2 regions of the Rossellomorea sp. NPDC077527 genome follow, and region 1 is predicted to be linked to the other one. Evidence: riboswitches for the same ligand, from Rfam matches in the RefSeq annotation. Region 1 holds a riboswitch; the other holds the start of a gene.
What was found. A riboswitch is a leader RNA that binds a small molecule or an ion and turns the genes downstream of it on or off. The one in region 1 is predicted to bind cyclic di-GMP.

Region 1 (3,418 bases):
TTTTTTGTCAAAACGGGTTTCATCACATAATTCCCCTGCAAGGGAAGCGCTTGAAACAAAGGTACTCGTTCTTCCAGGAAACTGGAACTGATAGATGGGTCCTAGTTCTCTCGCAAGCTTCATAAATGATTGGAGGGGCTTTTCTTTATCGATAACTGGTAAATTCCCAAGGGGGCCATAGGTTTTCGGTTGTGGATATTGAGTTTGATGTGTCATTTTTCCTTCACCTCATCATAATGGTTTAGTTTGCGGAATGAACGTTCATTCCGCGTAGGGATGAGAAACACGTGGTTTCTCATCCGTGTAATCGGACAGCGTCCCACATACTTTCTTCTACGTCATTAAGCATAGCGGCATCAGGCTTTAACTCGCCGATTCGTACCAATCGCTGCAGCTCGAGAAAGGCACCATATAAAATGGCGATTAAAGCTGTTGAAGGCAGATTTTTAATCTCCTTTTTCTCTTTACCCGAATCGAAGAAGCATTTAAAGATATTCAGAAGGCCTTTGAAACTTGCATGACTTTCTTCATTTAAAAAATGGGCACTGCTATGTGTTTTGATAAAGTAAAGGGCCTGACTCTGTTCCTTTGTAAACAGAATCATTGATCGGAACAGGTGATGGAATTGCTCACGGATCGACTGTTCATAAGGGAAATCCTTTTTCACCGTTTCTGTAAACAGCTCAACATATTCTTGAAATATCGTATTTCCAAGCACTTCTTTATTTTCGAAGTATCGATAGATTGTACCGGCTCCGACGCCGGCAGATGTGGCAATCATGGGAATTGTCGTAGCATCAAATCCCCTCTCTGCAAAAAGAACAAGGGAGCTCGCCACGATGCAGTCCCGCTTATTTAATGCCAATGACATACCATTTCAGCCTTTCATAACGTTAATACGGAATGAATATTCATTCCAGAATAGTGTATACCCATGTGAAATTTATCTCAATCACACGAAGTACCCATTGTTTGTGAAAGTTTTGTTAAGAAGGTATCTGCCCTTTTATTGTTTCCTATGATACTTGCCGGTCCAACTCTAGCAATTTTTCATAGAATAACTTTGTAAGAGAGCTCACTTACTAGAAGTTTTAATAGAAAGGGGGGATTCTAATGGCATTAGGTCTGATTACCTTTCTGATTGCTGCGTTGTTACTTGTCGCTTGGTTAGTAGTATCGATTTTGGCTCCGAATAGTAACCTGGTATCTGTTTTGAAAGAAGCAGTATGTGATAGATTAGGATGTTAATGTAAAATACAAGACCCCAGATTTTTGGGGTCTTTTTCTTTATTTGGTTAACGTAGTGAGGGACGGACCTCATTCCAGCAATAATAAAGTGAAGAATTTTTTCTAATATTACGAATATCTGTTGTTATATTAAGATAGAGCTAGTAGGATAGTCTTACAAATAGTAAAGTTGGAAGCTATGAGAATTCACTTTAAGATGGGCGCTGTTAGTGAATTGGAGCGAGTGGCGCAACCGGCCAGCACTTAAAATGGTGAGAGTCAGTGTTATGTATTTACTGATGTTTCTTTTATACATATTAGTCTCATCTTAACCAAAACTTTAATGAATGAGGACGTGTTGAACGTGATTAAAACGGAATTGAGAAAAAGTACTCAAGTCTTTGGGGAATCTGCCTTACTTGCAGCCATTGAAGATTCGCTGGCCATGATTGAATTCAATGCTGACGGTAGAGTCCTATGGGTGAACGGAAATTTTGCCAGGACGATGGAATATGGTGTGGAAGAAATGATTGGCATGCACCATGAAAAATTTTGTACACAGGAATTTTCTAAAAGCTTGGAATATAAACGATTGTGGCGGGATTTGAGAAGCGGAAAAAGCTTTCAGGAAAAAATTCAACGAGTCACAAAGACTGGTAGGCTTCTCAGTTTGGAAGCAACATACACGCCGGTTTATAACGAAGAAGGAAATCTTGAAGGTGTTGTTAAGGTTGCGACGGATATTACCGAACGGGAAACAACGATTGAAAAGGTAGCTTCTGAATTACAGAAGATGTCAGAAGAATTAAGTGAAAAAGCAGAGCAGGGTATAACAAGAAGTGAGGAAGCAGCCATAGCGACTGGAAAGCTGGTTTCTGACTCGAATGAGAATATGACAATACTTGAGTCACTTACATTGCAGGCAAATTCAATCGGAAACATTGTCAAAACGATTAGGGAAATTGCGACTCAGACAAATCTACTCGCGTTGAACGCGGCCATCGAGGCAGCCCGGGCAGGGGAACATGGGAGAGGGTTTAACGTCGTTGCAGGAGAAGTCAGAAAGCTTGCAACGAGGGTGCAGGATTCCATCCAGGAAGTGAACTCCCATATAGAAGGGATCACAGGAGAAATCAACAAAATCAATGAAGGAACAATCCGTTCACAGTCAGGCATAACAAATAACCAAACACTAAACGAGCAAGCAGTCCTGGCATTCAAAGAAATAGGAAGCGCAGCCCGTCGATTGGACTCACAAGCAAAAGACTTCAAAAACATTTTGTAAAGCTTGGTGAGGGACGGACCTCCAATTTTTCATCCTTCCGTTTGTGAATCAAATGGAAAACGTGAAGAATTGGAGCTTTTTTACTTTAGGACAGTAGTGTAGTGAGGGACGGACCTCCAATACCTATAATCCCACCATCTTAAACCGGTATGTGGAGGTCCGTCCCTCAAACCATATCTTCCCATCCATCTCGAGGTGTGGTATGATGGGTTTAACTTATGAGAAATGGAGGTTTTCCTTTTGATTTTAATCAGACTACGCATCCGCAATTTGAACGCTTAATTGAATAAGTTCAAAGGCTCTGCTTGTGTGCAGGGTAAATGGGATCGGTCTGACTATTTTTAAAGGAATTCTTCATTTGGCGTGCATGAAGAGAGGGGGGGTCTTCTTCCCCTTTAAGAATAGAATTGAATATCTACTGAATGGTGCTTTTTTGATGTCTTTGTACGAATCCAAATTCATCAGGGGAAAGTGCGGTCTTCTTCGTGCACCATCGGTATATTCAACATCCATTTACAAAAAGCACAGGCAGTGGCCTGTGCTTTTTTCTTGCACCCAAATATTTTAAATAGGAAGTGACTATGTAATGGAAGAAAGATTAAAAGCAATCGCCATAGGCGTTAATACAAAAGATAAAAACAATGACTTTGAGTATTCAATGCTTGAGTTGAAGGGGCTGGCAGAGGCCAGGCATATTGTTGTTACAGGAGAACTGACGCAAAACCTGCCTCGGCCCAATCATGTGCATTATATTGGAAAAGGTAAGATCGACGAACTGCTGCTATTGATTGAAGAGTGGGAAGCGGATGTACTGATCACGAATGATGAGCTCTCACCATCGCAGATACGCGTACTGGAAGAAAAGCTTGACGTTCGGGTCATGGACAGAACGATGCTGATTCTTGA
Region 2 (3,418 bases), on a different contig from region 1:
CTATGGGCGAATTCAATGTGAGGCTTGAGCAGCTCTTCTTCCATAATGAAAAGGAGAATCCGAAAGAAAGAAATCATGGGAATGATGGACAACGTAATCATGGGGGCAAGAAAGACCTTCTCTTCCCCGTACTCTGCAAAGTTCATCAATTCCACACCAAAATATTTAAAGATATAGACAATCAAAAGCTGAAGCATGAACGCAAACATTAAATCGGGCACAGTCTCTAAGAGGTTTAACCCTTTCTTAAGTGTCGAAGTAACCGGTCGGGGTAAAAATACGGTGAAGATCGTAAGAATAAAGGCAGCACCAAGACCAATCCCCAGAGCACCACCTACAATCTGGAGGGAGTATACGTATGGCCCCCAGAGCATATCAAGAAATTCCACGGTAATCCCCTTGTATGAGTAACTCCAATTTGCTCCATCCAGGAAGACAAAGATAAACTTTATAAATGCCTCAAGGTACCCTACAACATTGTATAATCCACGTTCCCTGAATACTTCTGGTGCGATACTGACGGCTAAAATCCCAATCAGACCAAGAATATAATAGAAGATCAATTTAATCGGAAAGATGAGAAACTTCATCATTGTGTCCCCTTTATCTCTTTTTCCTCAGTTTAATTGAAATGTTAAAATTTTTCAATTTTATTTCAAATCTGACAATTCCATAACAAAAAAAGTGACCCACCTTCTCCAGAGTCACTTTTTTGTCCCTACGCTAACAGTTGACTTGGCTTGCCCAAGTAAAATCCTTGTCCGATCGTGATACCGATTTCCTTGGCAACCTGCATATCCTGTTTTGTTTCGATTCCCTCCAGGACAATCAACGTATCACTTCCGTAGAATTGACTGAAGAAAGAGAGGAATCTCTGTTTCTTTTCATCGTGGGCCAAATTCATGGCAAAATAGCGGTCCAGCTTAATGATTTCCGGCTCGTACTCAATCGATTTCTTTATAGAGGATGTTCCTTGTCCGAAGTCATCGATGGCATACCAGACACCGTATTGCTTCAGTTCTTTCAGTGATTTTTTCAATAAAGGATTCTGCCATAGCTCTTCAGCACTGGATTCGTTAATTTCGAGAACAAGTCGTCCCTTTATGTCTGGATAGCGGTTCATAAGGTCGGAGAAGAACGTGTGAAAACTCGGATGCAGGATGGTTGTAATATAAATATTGAGAAACAACTTACAGTTCATAAGCCCGTTCTTTGAGAAACTATCAAGGGCTTTAGAAATGGACAGAGTATCAAGCTTGTACAGGATATTTGCTTTCATGGCCGATTGAAATACACTCTCGGGATTTTCGTTAAACGTATTCCGTAACAGTCCCTCGTAAGCATAGAGGGTTCGATGTTCACCCATATCATATAATGGCTGAAAATCGTGATAGATAAAGTCGTCTTGAAAAATAGTAAAGATGTTCATAGGACCCCTATACTCTCTCTTTATTTTTATTTTTTTTCATAAAAAAACCACACAAAAACGCATTCCTCGCGTTCGCATGTGGTCGGTTGCGCTACTGGCTCCCCTAAATGTAAGCGCCCATCTATCATTTAGGTTCACAGCCCCCAGTCGAATTGTCAGTTTATGAAGATGCTTATAAGAAAAATATACCACAAACTAGTACTTTTAGGGTGTGTTTTTCCATAAATTATTTGAAAATTCATAAAGAAAATCCTTACCTTGACACATAAGGATTGTCACTGATCCAAAAACGCCAAGGATAGTCCTTTGCCTCCCCTGTGTTATCGATCCCTATCCGTTTCCCAGATGAGATGCTTTCTGGGTCGAATCCTTTTGTGATCGTCAGCGGTGGCTCTAAAAAGCTTCCCCCATAGTCCTCCATGGTGATGCCCAATGCTTTCGTCAATTTCCCTGGACCATTCGTCCAATTCTTCTTCATATGTCCTCGTCTTCTGCTTTCCATCAGGGCCTCTCCCTCTAGTGGCTCGACCGCTCTGATGAGGATGGCCTCGGGCTTTTCCTCTTCCCCGCTCACTACGTTCACCAGACAGTGTGTATGCATGACATATGTATATATCCGCCCTGCTTCATGGAACATGATTTCCGTCCGTTTCGTACGCCTGTTTCCAAAACTGTGAGCTGCTCTGTCTTCCGGCCCAAGATACGCCTCTGTTTCCACTATATACCCTGAAGCTGTTCCTTCCTCTGTCTCTTTCACCAAAACACACCCCAACAGGGACCTGGCGAGGTCCAATGTAGGCTGCTTGTAAAAGGTGGAAGGTAATGGGATTCGGTTCATAGATTTCACTTCCTTACACACAAATAATCAGTCTTTATAATAGGTATACCCTAACCTTATAGTACTAAATCTGACCATCGCTTCAACCTATTTTTAACAGGATAAACCGTTTGGGCGGCGTACATATTAAAGACTGTTAAGGCAAACACAAAATGGAGGAATCCTCATGAAAAAACGAATCTTAATCTGCTCCGTCATCCCGTTCATGCTGATGACTGGCTGCAATAACGATACAAACGATTCACTGACTGATACTCAAAACGTGAATTACGATCCGGTTTCCTATAGAAACCAAGACAGAGTGGGAATGAATGATTTACAAGAAAACCGAACGGCCATCCACCGTTTTATTGCCCCGATAGATCCTAACGGGGATTTGCGTGAATTCACTCATTTAGATCCTGGTGAAGAATATACACCCGGTAACGAAGGGGTGCCTCAGCCGAAACAACCTGCCGGGGAGCCGAATAAAGGACAACCGGAACCACCTGCACAACAGCCTAAACAAGATTCTCAATCTTCGAATGCAAGTGGGTATGTGAAGCAAGTGATTGATTTAACAAACCAGGAACGTAAGAAGAATGGACTCAGTGCGTTGAAGATGGACGGAGAGCTATCAAACGTAGCGGAGATGAAATCTGAGGATATGAAGGAACATGACTATTTCTCTCATACATCCCCAACATATGGATCTCCGTTTGAGATGATGGAAAACTTCGGTGTAGACTATTCTACAGCAGCGGAGAACATTGCCGTTGGACAGAAAACACCTGAATCGGTTGTGAACGCCTGGATGAACAGCCCGGGTCACCGCAAAAACATTTTAAATAAACAAGTCACTCATATTGGTGTGGGAACGGCTAAAGATGCGAGCCAAGGGATATATTGGACACAGATGTTTATCGCGAAATAAAGAGTTGGACCGGTCGTGGCGGCCGGTCCAACTTCCTTACGTCTGTTACAGGTTCAGTTTCATAAATTTGCATACATCTGTGAATCCCACTTTTTCATACAAATGAATGGCCTGTTCATTAAACGTGTATACATTCAACCTTACTTCATCGTAGTTTCGATCCTTCAGTTCGAGGAGCGCCCGTTTTAAAAGCCTTGTCGCATGTCCCCTTCCCCGGAAGGACTTCTTCACATACACA

Region 2: another riboswitch for cyclic di-GMP. It lies ahead of ACIGG7_RS22160 (EAL domain-containing protein); the one in region 1 lies ahead of ACIGG7_RS04310 (methyl-accepting chemotaxis protein).

Annotation. Positions count from the first base shown of each region.
Region 1 covers NZ_JBITVL010000001.1:840,665-844,082, forward strand. The annotation lists gene ACIGG7_RS04295 (bifunctional cytochrome P450/NADPH--P450 reductase) at 1-216, opposite strand, end outside; gene ACIGG7_RS04300 (TetR/AcrR family transcriptional regulator) at 296-871, opposite strand; gene ACIGG7_RS04305 (hypothetical protein) at 1,114-1,248, shown strand; cyclic di-GMP riboswitch class II at 1,411-1,495, shown strand; gene ACIGG7_RS04310 (methyl-accepting chemotaxis protein) at 1,592-2,512, shown strand; gene hflX (GTPase HflX) at 3,099-3,418, shown strand, end outside.
Region 2 covers NZ_JBITVL010000010.1:56,849-60,266, forward strand. The annotation lists gene ACIGG7_RS22155 (ABC transporter permease subunit) at 1-593, opposite strand, end outside; gene ACIGG7_RS22160 (EAL domain-containing protein) at 719-1,429, opposite strand; cyclic di-GMP riboswitch class II at 1,501-1,581, opposite strand; gene ACIGG7_RS22165 (DNA-3-methyladenine glycosylase) at 1,683-2,267, opposite strand; gene ACIGG7_RS22170 (CAP domain-containing protein) at 2,434-3,180, shown strand; gene ACIGG7_RS22175 (GNAT family N-acetyltransferase) at 3,226-3,418, opposite strand, start outside.